2 linked regions of the Myxococcus hansupus genome follow. The main gene of each other region encodes a partner of the protein of the gene in region 2 in a complex. Links are inferred from orthologs where the notes say so. Each region holds a gene or a part of one and is shown on either strand. Other genes may lie near its edges.

Region 1 (8,988 bases), 3.1 Mb from region 2 along the record:
GCGCGAAGATGACCTGCGCGCCCGCGCTGACACACTTGGCGACGTCGCCCTCGAAGTCGCGGGGGTAGCGGGACAGGTCCTCGCGCGGCCCGAACTGCGTGGGGTTGACGAAGATGGACACGGCCACCGCGTCGGCGCGGCGACGGCCCTCGCGAATCAGCGAGAGGTGACCTTCATGCAGGAAGCCCATGGTGGGCACCAGCGCGAGCCGGTGCCCCTCCCGGCGCAGCCCCGCCGTCCAGTCCTTCACATCCGCGACGGTTTTCAGGACGGCGGGAGCCATGACTAGGCGGGTCTCCCGTAGACGGGGCCCATCTTCTCGCCGCCCTCGGCGGGCGCGGACGGCTCCACCCGGGCCGCCGGAGCCGGAGCCCCCGCCGCCAGCCGGATGTTCTTGTTCGCCTTGAAGGAGTGCTCTTCGTCCGGGAACGCGCCCTTGCGGACCTCCGCGAAGTACGCGCCCGCGGCCTCCGTAATCGAGCCGTGGAGGTTGGCGTAGCGCTTGACGAACTTGGGCTTGAAGTCCGGGTTCATCCCCAGCAGGTCGTAGCAGACGAGCACCTGACCATCACAATCCACGCCGGCGCCAATGCCGATGGTGGGGATGGACAGGCTCTGCGTCACCGTGCGGGCCAGGTCCATGGGCACGCCTTCGAGCACCAGCGCGTAGGCACCGGCCTGCTCCAGCGCCAGCGCATCATCCAGAATCTGGCGCGCCTGGTCCTCACCCCGGCCCTGCACGACATAGCCGCCCATCTTGTGGACGGACTGCGGCGTCAGCCCCAGGTGCCCCATGACGGGGATGCTGGCGCGGACGATGGCGCGCACCGTGTCCGCGAACTCGGCGCCGCCCTCCAGCTTGATGCTGCCCGCGCCGCCTTCCGCCACCAGCCGGCCCGCGTTGCGGACCGCGTCCTGCGTCGACACCTGGTAGCTCATGAAGGGCAGGTCGGCCACGACGTGCGCCCTGCGCGCGCCCCGGGCGACGGCGGCCGTGTGGTAGACCATCTGGTCCATCGTCACCGGCAGCGTGGAGTCGTGCCCCTGGATGACCATGCCCAGCGAGTCGCCCACCAGCAACACGTCCGCGCCCGCTCCTTCGAGGATGTGGGCGAACGTGGCGTCGTAGGCAGTGACCATGCAGATCTTCTGACCGATCTGCTTGAAGCGCTTCAGCGTGTGGATGGTGACCTTGTCCTTCACGGTTCACCTCCTATGGCAACGGGTGGAACGGCCTGACGTGCCCATTCGCACCTCGCCGTCCGCTGGGGATCGCCGGGAGCTCAGGGCACGCCACCGCACTCTAACGCCCCCGGGCCGGCCGTGGGGCATTGAAGGCGGGCGTCCCACCAGGAGCCTGGCTTTCAGCCCCGGCGGGATGCCTTCGGAACGTAATGCTGCGTTCCCGGCTTCGCCTTCCGGATGGTGGCGAGCAGGTCTTCCCTGTCTGCCTCGACATTCACGAAGTCGATGTCTGAGGTATCCACGACCAGGAGCGGGGTGTCCGTGTAGTGGAAGAAGAAGTTGTTGTAGGAGTGGACGAGCCCCTCCAGGTACGTGGAGTCGAACTTGCGCTCGAACTCCCGGCCGCGCTTCTTGATGCGGTGCAGGAGCACGTCCAGCCGGGCCTGCAGGTAGATGACCAGGTCGGGCTTGGCCACGCGGGGCCCGAGCGCCTCGAAGACGCGCTCGTAGAGGGCCAGCTCATGCGCGTCCAGGTTGAGGTGCGCGAAGATGCGGTCCTTGGCGAACAGGTAGTCGCTGACCGTCATCGAGCTGAACAAGTCCTGCTGGAACAGCTCCTGCTGCTGCCGGAAGCGCGAGAGCAGGAAGAAGATCTGCGTCTGGAACCCGAACTTCTGCCGGTCCGTGTAGAAGTTGGAGAGGAAGGGGTTCTCCTCCACCACCTCGAGGACGCGGCGGCCCGACAGACGTTCCGCGAGGATGTTGGAGAGGCTCGTCTTGCCCACGCCAATGGGCCCTTCCACCACGATATACCGGTAGTCCATCCGCCCGAGGCCTCCCGCCCGCGGAATGCGCGTTGAGACCGCGCGCGCGAGACTTCGCGCGAAAGCGCGGCCACGCACGCGGGCGGATAACACAACACGGCCGCTGGAATCCGGCAATTTTCCACGGCGGCGGGCGTCCCTTGACGCTCCGGGACGCATCCCCTACGGTCCGCGCGACTTCATTGGTGTGTGCGCGGGGCGTTCTCCGGACATGAGTGGCAGACAGCGGGCGAAGACAGTGGTGCGGCTGGAAGAGGCTCGCCAGAGCACGCCCACCGCCCAGCGCGCGCCCACACCTCCCGTGGAGCCGGATCCGCTCTACGGCGTGGTGCTCCTGAAGACGGCCATGGAGCTGAAGCGGCGACAGGACGGCAGCGTGGAGGACATCCTCCGCAGCGTGCTCGCCCGCATGCGCATCCCGGAGGCGGAGTTCTTCGCCTACCTGGAGCAGCAAGGCGGCCTGCTCCAGGCGCTGGGAATGCGCGCGCGCTAACGCCTAGGCCGCGGGAGGCGCCGTCACCGGCCCCAGCGCGCGCTCGATGGCCGCGAACTCCTCCACGGACAGGGTCTCCGCGCGTCGCTGCGGATCCACCCCCGCCGCCGCCATGGCCGCGAGGAGCGCCTCCTGCGTGCCCAGCGTCGGGTCCGACTTGATGGAGTTGAGCAGCGTCTTGCGCCGGTGCGAGAAGGACGCCTTCACCACGCGCGTGAAACGGGCCTCGTCGATGATGGGCGCGCGAGGTGCCTTGCGGCGCGTGAGCCGCAGCACCGCGGAGTCCACCTTCGGCGGCGGGTGGAAGCGCCACGCCTCCAGCGTGAGGACGTTCTCCGCGTCGTAGTGCATCCCGAGCAGCACCGTGAGCAGGCCATAGTCACGGTTGCCGGGCTCGGCGGCGAGCCGCTCCACCACTTCCTTCTGCAGCGTGAAGACGGCGCGCGACACGTGGGCGCGCTGCTCCAAGACGCGGAAGAGGATGGGGCTGGTGAGGTGGTACGGGAGGTTGCCCGCCACCGCGACGTCAGGCGCGCCGGCCACCTGGGCGAAGTCCACCGTGGCGGCGTTGCCGGAGACCACGCGCACGCCGGGGATGGCCTCCTTCTCCAGGACCATCACCATGTCGCGGTCCCGCTCCACGGCGGTGACGCGAGCCCCGGTGGCGGCCAGGAAGCGCGTGAGGTGTCCCAGGCCCGGGCCCAGTTCCACCACCGGCTCCTCCGCGCGGAGGGTCAACGCGTCCGCGATGGCCTCCAGGGCGTCCTCGTCTCCGAGGAAGTTCTGTCCCCAGCTGTACTTGGCGCGCAGGCCATGCCGCTTGAGGATTTCTCTTGGCGATTCCACCCGTCTGCTCCCTCTACATGCGCCAGGCCGGGTCTGCGGCGAGGCGGAAATCTCCGCGCAGGCCGCGGCGGTACGCCTCATACCCCGCCACCGCGATCATCGCCCCATTGTCCGTGCACAGTCGCACCGGGGGCAGGAACATGTTCAGCCCGCGCTCCTCGGCCCGCGCCTGACACAGCGCGCGCAACCGCGAGTTCGCCGCCACGCCGCCGCAAATCACGAGCTGCTTGTGGCCCAACCGGCGCGCGGCGGCCACCAGCTTCTTCGACAGCACGTCCGCCACGGCCTCCTGGAAGGACGCGCACAGGTCCGCCAGGGCCTGCCCCTGGGGCACGCCGTGCTTCTGCACGTGGTGCAGCACCGCCGTCTTCAGCCCGGAGAAGGACACGTCGAAGTTGTCGCCGGGCAGCGCGCGCGGGAAACGGATGGCCTCCGGGTTCCCCTGCTGCGCGAGCTGGTCGATGGGCAGACCGCCGGGGTACGGCAGTCCGAGGATGCGCGCCGTCTTGTCGTAGGCCTCGCCGGCCGCGTCGTCACGCGTGCTGCCCACCAGCCGGTACTGGCCGTACGCCTGCACCTCGTAGAGGCTCGTGTGCCCGCCCGAGACGACGAGCCCGAGGAACGGCGGCTCCGGCGCCACCTCCAACAGCCGGATGGCCAGCAGGTGGCCCTCCAGGTGGTTGGCGCCCACGAAGGGCTTGCCCGTCGCCAGGCTCAGGCCCTTGGCCACCTGCACACCCACGAGCAGCGCGCCGATGAGCCCGGGGCCGGAGGTGACGGCGATGAGGTCCACGTCGTCGAGCGTCTTGTTCGCCCGCGTCAGGGCCTCGTGGACGACGGGCAGCACCTGGACGATGTGGTTGCGGCTGGCCAGCTCCGGCACCACCCCACCCCACCGCCGGTGGATGTCCACCTGCGTGGAGACGACATCCGACAACACGCGCCGGCCGTCCTCCACGACGGCGGCGGCGGTCTCATCACACGAGGTTTCCAGTCCAAGGACGAGCAAGGCGGCTCACTTCTCGGGGCCATTGAGGGGAAGTGGGACCGCCACCCGCTCAGTTGCCCAGCCCCCTGAGCAACGTGCGGACCTCTTCGGCGGAGGACCCCGTGGGTTCCAGCAACAAGTACTGCTTGTAGGCCTCGGCTGCCTGGGAATTCTTACCCGTGAACTGCAGCGCCATGCCGAGCGAAATCCAGGCCCGGGCGTTGGTGGCCTCCTCCTTGACGACTTCCTGGAGCAGCTTGGCCGCTTCGCGGTAGGCCGCGTCGGACGTGAAGCCATTGACCAGGGCGATGCCCAGGCCCGCCTTCGCCTCCGTGTCCGACGGCTTGATGGCCAGCGCCTTGCGGAAGCCGCCCGCCGCGGAGCGGAAGCGCTGACCGACGATGGCCGCCCTCGACTGCTTGACCAGCGTGGCGAACTCCACCTCCGGGTCCACCGCGGGCGCGGTGGGCGTCTCCGGCGTCGGCGTGGCCTCGGGGGGCGTGGTCTCCGGAGGCTTGGGCGCCTCCGCGACCGCGACGCCCGAATCCGGCGTGGCGGCGGGAGGAGGCTCCGGGGGCGTCTCGGGAACCTTGGCGTTGGCTTCCGGCGGCGGCGCTTCGAGCGGCGGCGTCCCGGTGTTGGCAGGCGGCTTCGACTCCACCACGGGCGGCGGCTTCGGCGGAGGCGCCTCTGTGGAGGCACCGTTGCCTGTTCCCGCGACGACGGCCGCGACGGCACCGATGAGTACCAACGCGCCACCGATGATGAGTCCCGTGCGCTTCGGACGGGGCGCGTCGTCGCGTGCGGACGAGGACGCGCCGGCCGTGGCTTGCGCGGGCTTCGCGGAAGCAACAGGAGGATTCGAGGATGCCCCCGGCGTGGCGCCAGCAGGATGCGCGGACGCACCCGGTGCGGCGCCGGCGGAACTCGTGGATGCCCCTGGTGCGGTGCCAGCGGGATTCGCGGACGCACCCGACGCAGCGTCAACCGGGTTCGCGGATGCCCCTGGCGTCGTGCCGGCGGGACTCGGAGACGAACCCGCCACAGCGCCCGAGGGATTCGCGGATGCCCCTGGCGTCGTGCCGACGGGATTCGGAGACGAGCCCGGCGCAGCGCCCGAGGGATTCGTGGATGCGCCCGCCGTCGCGCCGACAGCGTTCGTGGATGCACCCGACCCGGTGCCAACGGAATCCGTAGATGCGCCCGACGTGGCGCCGACAGCGTTCGTGGATGCGCCCGGCGTGGCGCCCGCGGAACTCGTAGAAGCCCCCGGCGTGGCGCCAGTCGCGTTCGTCGCCCCACCCGGCGCGCCGTGAGTCGAGGAGGCACCTCCGGTCGACGCGTTCGTGGCAGCGGAGGGCGAAGGCGTAAGGGGCACAGCGGCCGGGTCGACGAGGCTGGACAGCGGCGCGCTCGGTGTGGGCGGCTCGACGGCCAGCTCGGGGACGCCGTGCCCTGGATAGGGCGGCAGCGCGAGCTGGGGCGTGGCGGGCACTTCCTCGGCAAGGGGAATGGGCTCGGCGTCGGCGTACACCGGGGCCATGGGCGGCACGGGCGGCGTCGCGTAACCGATGCCACTCACCAGCGTCACCTCGGACGACGGCGGCGCGGGCGTCGGAGGCGGAACGGGTGGGAACGGATTGGGCGCGATGGCCGCGCCACCAAAGATGGGCGCACGCGGAGATGGCGTGGGGTCGTTGAACGCCGTGCTCGCGAACGCGGACGTCGCCCGGGGCGCGCGCGGCGCATGCGACCAGGAAGAGCCCGGCCCCCACGTCGTCGGCGCGTTGATGCCCTCGGTGTCGACGCGGCTCCAGTCCAGCAGCAGGCTGCGGCGCGCGTGGTCCACGGCACGGTGCGCCGGAGGCGGCTCCACCAGGAAGGACGAGCCCTCCTGCGCGGGAGACAGCGAAGCGGGCGAGGCGTCCGTGTCCTCGCCATCATCCACGGACTCTGGACGCCGGGGCCGAGGATGGAAGACCACCACGTTCGCGGGCTGCGGCGGCGCGGCGGGCGTGGGCTCTGGCGCGGCGGCGGGCTCATCCTCCACCCCCGCGGGCGGTGCCAACACGCTCTGTGGCATCGGGCGCGGCGCGGGCTCGGGCGCGGCGGCGACGGGCTCGGGCGGCGCTTCGGGGACCGCGGCCTCGGGGACAGGCTGCGGCGGGCTCTCCGGCGCGGCGGGCGCGGGCTCCACCGCCGCGCTGGCCGGAGGCGCGGTGTTGAGCCACTGCTCGATGCCGGGCTTGCTGCTCTGCACCGGCTCCATCGGCGCGTGCCCCAGCTCGCGGATGAGGCCTTCGAAGTACAGCTTGCTGATGATGCCCAGCGCGGCCAGGTCCTCGAAGTCCGAATCCTCCACCACGCGGCTCAACGCGCGCTTGCCATCGAAGAGCCGCAGGAGGCCGTTCACCTCGTCCGGAATCTCCGACAGGCGGTCCGCGAGCTGGTGGTAGTCAATCTCGAACACCGTCTCGAGCGGCGGCAACTGCTCGAGCATGCGGCCCCACTCGTCGAGGCGGCGCATGCCCTCCATCAGCAGGCCCTGCGTGGAGATTTCGATGCGCTCGGTCCGGTCGAGCGCGCTGAACTGCACCTCGAACTGACCCTCGAAGGTGTTCAGCATCCGGTAGAAGGCGTTCTCGCCCTTGAGCCTTCCCAGCTCCGCGTCGATGACGCGTCCGTCCTTGAAGTAGACGGTGCCGGTGCGCTCGCCCTGGATGTTGATGAGGCCCGTCTTGCGGCCAATCTCGAACGTCTGCACCAGGTCCACCACGCCCATGTCGGCGAGGCTGCCGGCGAAGCCGCCCTTCGTCGTCTCCCGCTTCTCGATCCTCTCCTTCTCCGCCTTCTGGAGGATCATCTTCACGCGGGTGACGATCTCTTTGATGTAGATCGGCTTGGTCAGGTAGTCGTCACCGCCAAGCTCCAGGCCGCGCACCTTGAACTCGACCGACTTCTGACTCGTCAGGAAGACGAACGGGATGAACTTGAAGCGCTCGTCGGACTTGAGCGTCTTGCACAGCTCGAAGCCGTCCATCTCCGGCATCTTCGTGTCCGCGAGCACGAGGTCCGGTGGACTGATCTGGACCTTCTCGAGCGCATCCTTGCCGTGAATGGCCGTCGTCACGGAGAAGCCAGCCTTCTTCAGGCTGACCTCCATGACCCGGAGGCTCTTCGCGTCACCATCGACCAGGAGCAGGTGCTGCTTGGCCACGTTCCATGCCTTTCGTCACTGCAGACGGCCCAGAGAGCCTGACGCGGGAGCATCCTGCCCGCTTTCGAGGCATGTCAATGGCTTGGGCCTCGGGGGAACCTGGCTGGCCTCCTGCTGGACAGGCGGCGAAAGCCAGGTGCGGGGAGGGTCGAATCGGGCCTGGGCGAACCACCCACACCCAGGGTGAGACCTGACGCGTCAGCGGAAGAAGCCTCCCTTCTTCGGGGGGTTCTTCTTGCGCATGTCGATGAGCCGCAGCTCCTGGTTGGCCTCCAGGTGCTTGGGGTTGGCGCGAACGGCCTCGCGGAAGCAGCGCTCGGCGCGGTCCATGTCGCCCTCGACGCGGGCGATGACGCCAAGCTGGTAGTGCGCGCGATCACAGTTCGGTTCGGTCCGGACCACGTCCATCATCATCTGCTTGGCCTTGGGCATGTCCGCCTTGCGCGCGGGGTCCATGTAGATGGCCCAGGCCCGTGCGGCCATGTACAGCGGCCGAGGGTCCAGCGCATGGGCGCGCTCGTAGTGCTCCGAGGCCGTCGTGAAGTCGCGCTTGCGGAAGAAGACCTCGCCCATCTTGTAGAGGTCGTCGGCGTTGCTGTCTGGCCGGCCCTGGGGACGCAGCACCGGGGCCGTGGTGGCGGGCGCCGAAGCGGGAGGCTTCGGCAAGGACTGCTGGGCCTGGAGGTTCTGCTGGTACGTCTTGCGGCGCGCGTCGTCGTAGAGGACCTCGTAGGCCTCGCGGATGGCCTCGAACACGGCCGTGATCTTCGGCGCCATGTGCGGCAGCGACGGCGGCAGCCGGTCCGGGTGGAAGATCTTCGCCAGGCTGAGGAACGCGGACTTCACCTGGTCGCGCGAGGCGTCCTGCGGAACGCCCAGGACGTAGAAGTGGTCCCGCTTGGCCTGGACATCCGAGTAGCGCTGCTCGAGCTGCTGGGCGAGGCGGGCCTCGTCGGGCTTGGGCGCCTCGGGGATCGCGGGGGCCGTCGCGGCGGCCTGCTCGGGCGTGGCGCCAGCGGCGGGCGCGGGGGGCGTGCGCCCTCCCAGGACACCCATGTTCTCCATCGCGCGGCGCAACAGCCGCTGACGGCGGAGCTTCGCTGCCTCGTCGGGGTTGGAGGGATCTGCCGACACGTCGTCCTCGTCAAAGTCCCAGTCGTCCAAATCTCCGGACGGCTCGTCCCAGTCAGTCTGGCCAGTTGGCCATGAGTTGTCACCGGGGAAGGCCCCCGATGAATCAGGTGCTACCGGTTCAATGGTCGCTTCGACAATGGCCTCGACGGGAGGCTCGTCGAAATCGATGTTCGGCTGATTGACATCCGAGCGGACGAGCGACTCCAGATGGGTGTCCACCTGCAGCAGCGCGGCCTCGAAGGAGGCGGTCAGCGTATCGGCGCCTTCGTCCTTGTCGAAGGAGACGATGCGCCAGAGGTCC
Region 2 (8,988 bases):
AGCGAGGACAGCATGCGCGGGTGGTTGGTGCCCGGATTCTGGCCGATGACGAAGATGGCGTCGGCCTTGTCGAAGTCCTCCAACGTGACGGTGCCCTTGCCAATGCCCACTGTCTCATTGAGGGCGGAGCCACTGGACTCGTGGCACATGTTGGAGCAGTCCGGCAGGTTGTTGGTGCCGAACTGCCGCACGAAGAGCTGGTACAGGAACGCGGCTTCGTTGCTGGTCCGGCCCGACGTGTAGAAGCTCGCGGCGTGCGGTGAGTCGAGCGAGTTCAGCTCCTCCGCCACCAGCGCGAAGGCGTCGTCCCAGGAGAGGGGCTCGTAATGCGTGGCGCCCTCGCGGAGCACCATGGGCTGCGTGAGCCGACCCTGCTTGCCCAGCCAGTGGTCCGTCTGGAGGGACAGCTCGGCCACGCTCCACTGGCGGAAGAACTCCGGCGTCACGCGCGCGGACATCGCCTCTTCCGCCACGGCCTTGGCGCCATTCTCACAGAACTCCGCCATGGAGCGGTGTCCCGGATCCGGCCACGCGCAGCCGGGGCAGTCGAAGCCTTCCTTCTGGTTGACCTTGAGCAACAGCCGCGTGCCGCGCACCACGTCCATCTCACCGTAGACGTGCCGCATGGCCGACACGACAGCCGGGATTCCCCCCGCCACCGTCGCGATGGGCCCCACGGACGGTCCGCGCGCCTCTTCCGGAGGCTGGGCGCTGGGCGTCACCTTCGCGAGGCCCGAAGCCACTTCGGCCTCGGCTCCCTCCGCGTTCCGGCTCCCATCATCCATGGCACGTCCTCCTGGCGGCTGACGGCCGGTTGACCGGCCGATCGCGACGCCCCGGACTCTACCGCGCTCCGGGCGCGCGGGAACGCTCATGGAACGCCTGGAACCCCGTTGGAGGTCCACCCAGGGTGCCTGCTTCGCCAGACGCCTCCGCGCCCGGCCGGACTCCAGGCGGGAGCGGGCCGCGTTGCCGAGTCCGCACGCGGTCCCGAACGTCCAGGGACGGGCCAGGAGCGCCAGGGCACACACCCGACGAGAGGAGGCCATTCGATGAGCGGCAGACGCGACGACGACGCGCGGTGGGCAGACAGGGAGCGGGCCAGGGCCTCCGAACGGGACGAGCGCCGGGGTGCGCCGGACGCGGAGGATGGCTGGCAGCCACGCGGCTTCGACAGTGAGCGGTACTTCCACGCCGCGGCCAGGGAGCGGGACGAGCGCGACTACCAACGCGACCTCGATTATGGCCGCGCCGCGCGTGCCCTGAACCATGCCCGGGAGTACGGCCGTGACTTCGACCTGGACCGGGAGCTCGACCGCCGCGCTCGGGAGTTCGACCCGGAGCGCATCGCCCGGCAGCCCGGCTACAGCCCCAGCGGCACGTTCCGGGATGTGGGCGAAGGCGAGCATCGGGACGACCGCCGGGCGGGAAGCTCCCACGGCGGCCCTGGCCAGGGCTGGCGCCGCCGACGGGAGGACATGGGCGGCCACGGGCCCCAGGGCCGGAGCACCGGGGGTGGCACCTCTGATGACCGGGGAGCAGAGGCCCCCGAGAGCGTCGCGGCCGGGAGGGCGGCCTTCCGGACCGGGGCCGGCCATGGCGAGGCGCTGGACGCATGGCCGAAACCGACGTGCGCTACGGCGGCACCCAGCCCGCGGGGCATGGGCCCGGCGTGGAGAACATGGCGCCGCCGTGGGACGGCTACGCCACCAGCCGCTCACGGCCCGAGGACCATGAGCTGGGGCACGGCGGCTTCGCGGCGGGTGGACGGGAGCGACGTGGCGAGAGGCCTCGTGGCAAGGCGCCCCGGGGCTATCAACGCTCCAGTGAGCGCATCCTCTCGGACCTCTGTGACGGGCTGATGCGGAGCTGGGTGGACGCCGAGGACGTGGACATCCGCGTGCGCGACGGCGTGGTGCTGCTCAGCGGCGTGGTGCGCAGCGCGGACGAACGGCAGGCCACCGAGGCCCTGGCCCACGAGGTGCTCGGCGTGAAGGAGGTCATCAACGACATTCGCGTCCAACGCGACGAGGGCATCATGGCCCTACCCTCCTCGCGCAGGCCGGTCCAGGCTTTCGGAGAGGACGAGGCCGACGACGACACGCTGCATTCGTAAGGCGACGAACGCGACGCGGCGCGACGGAGACATCGTGGTGGCCCGGAAGCGCGCGGCTTCAGGTAGTGTGCCGGGCCTTTCCGTCCGCCACACCCTAGGAGTCCGTTCATGTCCCGCGTCATCCGCGCCCCCCGTGGTTCCACCCTGTCCTGCAAGGGCTGGGTCCAGGAAGCCGCGCTCCGGATGTTGATGAACAACCTCGACCCGGACGTCGCCGAGCGTCCCGAGGACCTCGTCGTCTACGGCGGTACCGGCAAGGCCGCCCGCGACTGGCCCTCGTTCGACCGCATCGTCGCGAGCCTCCAGGACCTGGGCGAGGACGAGACGCTGCTCGTCCAGTCCGGCAAGCCGGTGGGCATCTTCCGCACGCACCCGGACGCGCCGCGCGTGCTCATCGCCAACTCCAACCTCGTGGGCCGCTGGGCCAACTGGGAGCACTTCCACGAGTTGGAGAAGAAGGGCCTGATGATGTACGGCCAGATGACCGCGGGCTCGTGGATCTACATCGGCACGCAGGGCATCCTTCAGGGCACCTACGAGACCTTCGCCGCCGCCGGCCGCTTCCACTACGGCTCCGATGACCTGGCGGGCCGGCTCATCCTCTCCGGCGGTCTAGGTGGCATGGGCGGCGCGCAGCCGCTGGCCGCCACCATGAACAACGCGGTGTTCCTCGGCGTGGAGATCGACCCCACCCGCGCCCAACGCCGCGTGGAGACGCGCTACCTGGACGTCGTCGCCAAGGACCTCGACGAGGCGCTGGCGATGGTGAAGGAGGCCCAGGAGAAGCGCGTGGGCCGCTCCATCGCCGTCATCGGCAACGCGGCGTCGGTGTTCCGCGAGCTGTACCGCCGGGGCATCAAGCCGGACCTCGTCACGGACCAGACGAGCGCGCACGACCCGCTCAACGGCTACATCCCCACGGACCTGTCGCTGGAGGCCGCCGCCGAGCTGCGTCAGCGCGACCCGGAGACGTACGTGCGTCGCGCCCGTGAGTCGATGATCATGCACGTGCAGGCGATGAACGACTTCAAGGCGGCCGGCAGCCACGTCTTCGACTACGGCAACAACCTGCGCGGTCAGGCGGAGCTGGGCGGCATGACGAACGCCTTCGAGTTCCCGGGCTTCGTGCCGGCGTACATCCGCCCCCTCTTCTGCGAGGGCATGGGCCCCTTCCGCTGGGTGGCCCTCTCCGGAGACCCGGAGGACATCCGCGTCACGGACCGCGTGGTGCGCGAGCTGTTCCCGCAGAAGGCCTCGCTCCAGCGCTGGCTCAACATGGCCGAGGAGCGCGTGGCGTTCCAGGGCCTGCCCTCGCGCATCTGCTGGCTGGGCTACGGCGAGCGCGCCAAGGCGGGCCTCGCCTTCAACGAGCTGGTGCGCAAAGGCGAGGTGAAGGCGCCCATCGTCATCGGTCGCGACCACCTGGACTGCGGCTCGGTGGCGTCGCCCAACCGCGAGACGGAGGCGATGAAGGACGGCACGGACGCGGTGGCGGACTGGCCCATCCTCAACGCGCTGGTGAACGCGGTGAACGGCGCCTCGTGGGTGTCCTTCCACCACGGCGGCGGCGTGGGCATGGGCTACTCGCTGCACGCGGGTCAGGTCATCGTCGCGGACGGAACGCCGGAGGCCGCGCGCCGCATCGAGCGCGTGCTCACCAGCGACCCCGGCATGGGCGTGCTGCGCCACGCGGACGCGGGCTACTCCGAGGCCATCGACGTGGCCAAGCAGCGCGGCGTGAAGATTCCCGGCATCACCACCTGAGAATGGAGTCCGCCGTGACACGCTTGCGCGGTGCGGTCATCGGGCTGTGGAGCGTCGCCGTCGCGGCGGGGACGGGGTGCGCCCCCACGGCCATGGGCCCCATGGTGATGCGCATGGGGCCCGGGCGGCCGGACCAGAACGTCCTGCAGATGGGCATGCGCTCCGGCCCCCGGCTGAGCGCACCCGTCGTGGGCTCGCAGCCGTCCCTCCCCGCCGGGGACCGGTTCCGCGGCGACGAGTCGAGCTTCTCCACGCAGCAGTGGGGCATGGCGTTCGACGCGGCGCTGACGATTCCGCTGTCGGAGCGGCTGCACCTGCACACCGGCATGCAGGGGGAGATGTTCCTGCCCGTGCCCCTTCCCGCGTATGGCCTGTATGCCGGAGCGTCGTACTACCTGGGGTCGGAGCAGTGGGGACTGGCCCCGGCCGTGTCGGTTCGCGGCGCGTCCGACTTCGGGCTCATCAACTCCCGAGGGGGTCCCGGCAGCATCTTCGGCACGGAGGCCTCCTGCGCGCTGACGATGCAACCGGAGAAGAACGTCTCACTGGGCCTGGTTCCGTTCGTGTCGTGGCACGCGGTGGTCGCGGGAGGCCGCACCGAGCAGGCGCTGTACTACGGCGGCGTGGTGGCGGCGCGCGTCTCCTGGGGCGGGTTGAATGACCTGGAAGTGTCAGGCGGCTTTGGCCGCGCGAAGGTCGGCAAAGGGTTGAGCTGGAACGTCCCCATCATGGGTGCTCGCGGAGGTCGTTGACGCATGGACAGGCTCGAGTTGCTGGTTCGAAACACCTCCGAGGTGCTCACGGTGGAAGGCACGCACCGGGAGCGCGCGGAGGACGCGCTCACCCCTCGCCCGGGCGCGGTGGTGGGCGTGAGCGGTGGCCGTGTCACCTACGTGGGCCCGGAGTCAGGGTTGCCCGCGGGCGCGGTGGGTCCTGGGACGGAGGTGGTGGACGCCCAGGGCGGCTTCGTGGGTCCGGGCTTCGTGGACCCGCACACGCACCTCGTCTTCGCGGGTGAGCGGTCCGCGGAGTTCGACCTGCGCAACCAGGGCGCCACGTACCTGGAGATCGCCAAGGCGGGGGGCGGAATCGCGGGCACGGTGCGAGCCACGCGGGCCGCCAGCGAGGAGGAGCTGGTGCAGCTCGCCCTGCCCCGTACGAAGCGCCTGCTGGCGCAGGGCGTGACGACGGCGGAGGTGAAGAGCGGCTACGGGCTCAACCTGGAGACCGAGCTGAAGATGCTGCGCGCGGTGCGGACGCTCGGCACGCTCACGCCGCTGGAGCTGGTGCCCACGCTGCTGTGCGCGCACGCGCTCCCCGAGGAGTACAAGAGCCGCCGCGAGGACTACGTGCGGCTGTGCATCGAGGAGATTCTCCCCGCTGTCGCGGGCGAGGGGCTGGCGCGCTTCTGCGACGTCTTCGTCGAGGACAGCGCCTTCACCGTGGACGAGGCGCGGCGCATCCTCAGCGCGGGCATGTCGCTGGGCATGCAGCCCAGGCTGCACGCGGACCAGATCACCGCCTTTGGAGCCTCCGAGCTCGCGGCGGAGCTTGGAGCCGCAACGGCCGATCACCTGGAACAAGTGACGGACGCGGGATTGCAGGCGCTGGCGGCGGCCAACGTCACCGCCGTACTCGTGCCGACATCGACGCTGTTCCTGCGCATGCGACCGTACGCTCCTGGACGACGCATCCGTGATGCGGGGCTCAACATCGCTTTGGGGACCAATGTGAATCCCGGCTCCGCCATGAGTGAAAACACGGCGTTGGCGCTGGGGCTTGCGTGCCTGGAAAACGGACTTACGGCCGCCGAGGCGTATTGGGGAGCCACCCGGGGCGCCGCGTTGTCATTGGGGTTGCAACAGCACGGCAGGCTGTCCGTGGGCGACCCGGCCGACCTGGTGGTCTTCGGCTGTGCTTCGTACCGTCATCTGCCCTACCATCTAGGAATCACCCACGCGCGTGTCGTGGTGAAGGCCGGGCGCATCCATGTCCGCCAGCCGATGGACGGCTGCATGTGAACCGGCGTCGCAGAGACACGACGGCCCCGCGTGGGTAAGAACGGGACGACATCCGTCAGGGCCGGACGTTAGGAGTCATCGTCACCCGCCATGTGCCGACTATTTGGATTCCGTTCCGCCATTCCCGCAGCAGTCCACCCCGCCCTGGTGACGGAGAAGAACTCGCTCCTCATCCAGTCCCGCGAGCACAAGGACGGATGGGGAATCGCCGCGTACGGCGTCGAGCAGTCGCCGGTGGTGGCACACGGTGTGGGCCCCGCGCACAGCGACCCGGACTTCGAGCGGGTGAGCAGCCGGGTGTCCTCGCACACGGTGGTGGCGCACATCCGGCTCGCGTCCGTGGGCGCGGTGGAGCTGCGCAACTCCCACCCCTTCCTGCACGGCCGCTGGTCGTTCGTGCACAACGGCACGCTGCGCGAGTTCGCCACCCACCGGGCAGCCGTGGAAGCGCTCATCTGCCCGCGGCTGAAGACGAACATCAAGGGCACCACGGACAGCGAGCGCTGCTTCTACCTGTTCCTCACCCGCCTGGCCGCCCGGCACCCGATCGACCGCGAGGTCACCGTGGAGGCCGTGGCGCGCGCGTTGGCGGAGACGATGTCGCTGGTGGCGACGATTACGGACGAGCCGGGGCAGGACGCGCGGTCCGCGATGAACTTCCTGGTCTCCGACGGCAACGTCATGGTGGCCACGCGGCGCAACCGGACGCTGTTCGTGTCCACGAATGGCGCGCGCAACGAGGAGCCCTCGCTGCCGTCGCCGGGGACGAAGCTGGAGCAGCTCGTCGTCGCCAGTGAGTCGCTCTGCGGCGGGCCGTACTGGGCGCCCGTGGCCGAAGAAGACGTTATCGGCGTGGACGCGAATCTCGTGTTCCACCATTGGCGGGTGCCGGAGCTCACGGGCACGGACCTCCTCTCCACGGCGAAGCAGGACGCCTCGCGCAGCGTGGCGTAGGGCCCAGGGTGCGCGCCGAGCTCGTCGACCGCTGGCTGACGACCGATGGTCAGCGTCGCCGCTCGGAACTCGTGCGGATGGGCTTGTGTGGCAACTGGCCTGAGGCGTTGAGTGGTTTCGAGGCAGCCTCTGAGCTGGGTGACAATCCGCGGGACCTCCGCGGCATCGACCTGTCGGGGCAGGACCTGCCAGCCAAACTGCGCGCCATCCTGAACGAGCCGGACTGGCGCATCGTGCAGATGGATGCGGGTTGGGCCGCTTCGGGCCCCGATGAGGCGGGCCGCGCGCATCCATCGGTCACTGTTCGGAAATGTCGGGACATTTCAGCCGCTAAAACCCCCGACATTTCCGAACAGCTAGCTGCGCTGCGGCTCCGGAACGCCCCCGTGTGCGTCAGGGCATCCAGGCTTCGAGCAGCGCCGCGGGCCTTGCGCCAAACGCCTCGGCCATCAAGTCGCGGGCATCGCCGCCGGTGTGCTTCAACGTGACGCGCAGGTAGTCGCGGGGCGCGGCCTGGGGAATCTTGTCCAGCCACTCGACCAGCATCGCGCTGTCGGTGCCTTCCAGGTCCAGGAAGCCCGTGGCGTACAGGTCGTCGTAGTCCGTCAGGCGGTACAGGTCCGCGTGGTACAGCGGGATGCGCCCGGCGTACGGATAGACGATGGCGAACGTGGGGCTCGCCACCTCGGAGCGAGGCACCTTCGCCCCCTCCGCCACGCCGCGCACCAGGTGTGTCTTGCCCGCGCCCAGGTCGCCAATCAGCCCCACGAAGTCACCGGGTTCCAGCAGCTCGCCCAGACGGACACCCAGCCGGTGTGTCGCGTCGGGGGACTCCAGCCGCACCGTCCGCACCGCCGACGTCTCCGCGCTCATCGTTCCCACCGAAGCCACACCTCACACAGCCCTTGTTCCACGATGTCTCCCGCGACCAGCCCGAGCTGTCCGCGCTTCGCCGCCGCCAGGTCCCCCGCGAGGCCGTGCGCGTACACCGCCGTCCAGAGGGCCGCGGGCACCGGCAGCGACTGCGCCAGGAACGCGCCGCAAATTCCCGACAGCACATCCCCCGAGCCGCCCGTGGCCATGCCCGGGTTGCCGGTGGTGTTGAGGTACACGCGCCCGTCCGGGTCGCTCGTCAGCGTCCGGTCCCCCTTGAGGACCAGCGTCACCTTCAGCCCGGTCGAGAACTGACGGGCCACGTCCAACCGGTGCGCCTGGACCTCCTTCGTGGACTTGCCCGTCAGCCGCGCCATCTCGCCCGGGTGCGGCGTCATCACCACCGGGCCCTTCGCCCGGCGCAGCACTGACAGGTCCGTGGCCACCGCGTTGAGCGCGTCCGCGTCCAGCACCGCGGGAATCTCCACGCGCGCGAGCAGCTCGCCGATCAGCGCCCCCGTCTCGTCGCCCCGAGGAATCCCCGGCCCGATGACGAGCGCATCCTTCCCCTCCGCCGCCGCCACCAACGCGTCCAGGTCGCCAAGCCCCAACGGGCCGGTGGCCTCCAGCGGGATGCCCATGATCTCCGCGGAGTGCGCCTGGATGGAGTCCAGCGCATCCGACCGCGCCGCCACGGTGACGAGCCCCGCGCCCGAGCGCAGCGCCGACTTCGCCACCAGGGCCGCGGCCCCCGTCTTCCCTCGGCCGCCCGCGACCACCAGCACGTGGCCAAACGTCCCCTTGTGCGAGTCCGCCTTGCGCACCGGCAACGTGCGCCGAGCGTCCGACTCCTCCACCACGAAGAGCTCGGGACCAGAGACCTCCTTCGAGGACTCACCGCCCATCCCGATGTCCACCCGGTGCACGTGCCCACACAACGTGGCACCGGGCTCCAGCACCTGCCCCGGCTTGAGGAAGCCAAACGCCACCGTGGCATCCGCTTCCACGCATGGAGAGAAGGGCGCCCCCGAGTCGCTCTGGAGGCCGGAGGGAACATCCGCCGCCACCACCTTCGCCCCCGCCGCGCGCCAGCCCCGGATGGCCACCACGGCGTCCGCGAAGGCCCCCGCGGGAGCACGGCTCAAGCCCGTGCCGAAGAGCGCATCCACCACCACGTCACCCCGACCGGGGGCGTCCACCTCCGCCAGCCCTCGGGGCGTCACCCCGAAGCCCTTCAGCGCCTCCACGTTGCGCCGCGAC

What was found.
Region 1: the proteins of tsaE (region 2) and tsaD are in contact, whole or in part, in a crystal structure (PDB 6N9A), measured with the Thermotoga maritima proteins. The link is inferred for Myxococcus hansupus from one-to-one orthologs. Residues at the interface, in WP_004082108.1 of Thermotoga maritima: Leu37, Gly38, Lys46, Lys57, Val59, Lys60, Ser61, Thr63, Phe64, Thr65, Leu66, Met67, Val69, Pro71, Tyr82, Arg83, Leu84, Asp86, Asp88, Phe89, Asp93, Ile128, Asp130, Glu131, Arg134; in WP_004082750.1 of Thermotoga maritima: Cys10, Asp11, Arg49, His50, Leu82, Gly84, Gly135, Gly136, Glu154, Thr155, Leu156, Asp157, Asp158, Ser159, Glu162, Asp165, Lys166, Arg169, Leu170, Tyr175, Lys213, Thr214, Leu217, Tyr218, Gln221, Arg222, Asn324.

Annotation. Positions count from the first base shown.
Region 1 is NZ_CP012109.1:6,165,185-6,174,172, forward strand. The notes cover bases 2,360-5,359. They hold tsaD (tRNA (adenosine(37)-N6)-threonylcarbamoyltransferase complex transferase subunit TsaD), read right to left. Parts: upstream 4,358-5,359; coding sequence 3,362-4,357; downstream 2,360-3,361. Other genes in these bases: A176_RS23880 (hypothetical protein), read left to right, coding at 2,360-2,502; rsmA (16S rRNA (adenine(1518)-N(6)/adenine(1519)-N(6))-dimethyltransferase RsmA), read right to left, coding at 2,506-3,348; A176_RS40145 (response regulator), read right to left, coding at 4,407-5,359. Outside these bases: panC (pantoate--beta-alanine ligase), read right to left, coding at 1-283; panB (3-methyl-2-oxobutanoate hydroxymethyltransferase), read right to left, coding at 286-1,203; A176_RS23875 (deoxynucleoside kinase), read right to left, coding at 1,365-2,009; more of A176_RS23880, read left to right, coding at 2,221-2,359; more of A176_RS40145, read right to left, coding at 5,360-7,553; A176_RS40150 (J domain-containing protein), read right to left, coding at 7,752-8,988.
Region 2 is NZ_CP012109.1:3,107,659-3,116,646, reverse strand. Bases 5,989-8,988 are described here. They hold tsaE (tRNA (adenosine(37)-N6)-threonylcarbamoyltransferase complex ATPase subunit type 1 TsaE), read right to left. Parts: upstream 7,729-8,988; coding sequence 7,249-7,728; downstream 5,989-7,248. Other genes in these bases: A176_RS12310 (NAD(P)H-hydrate dehydratase), read right to left, coding at 7,725-8,988; A176_RS12320 (class II glutamine amidotransferase), read left to right, coding at 5,992-6,855. Also shown: A176_RS12345 (FdhF/YdeP family oxidoreductase), read right to left, coding at 1-785; A176_RS39895 (BON domain-containing protein), read left to right, coding at 1,616-2,116; hutU (urocanate hydratase), read left to right, coding at 2,225-3,880; A176_RS12330 (hypothetical protein), read left to right, coding at 3,895-4,632; hutI (imidazolonepropionase), read left to right, coding at 4,636-5,901. UniProt on the Escherichia coli protein: Required for the formation of a threonylcarbamoyl group on adenosine at position 37 (t(6)A37) in tRNAs that read codons beginning with adenine.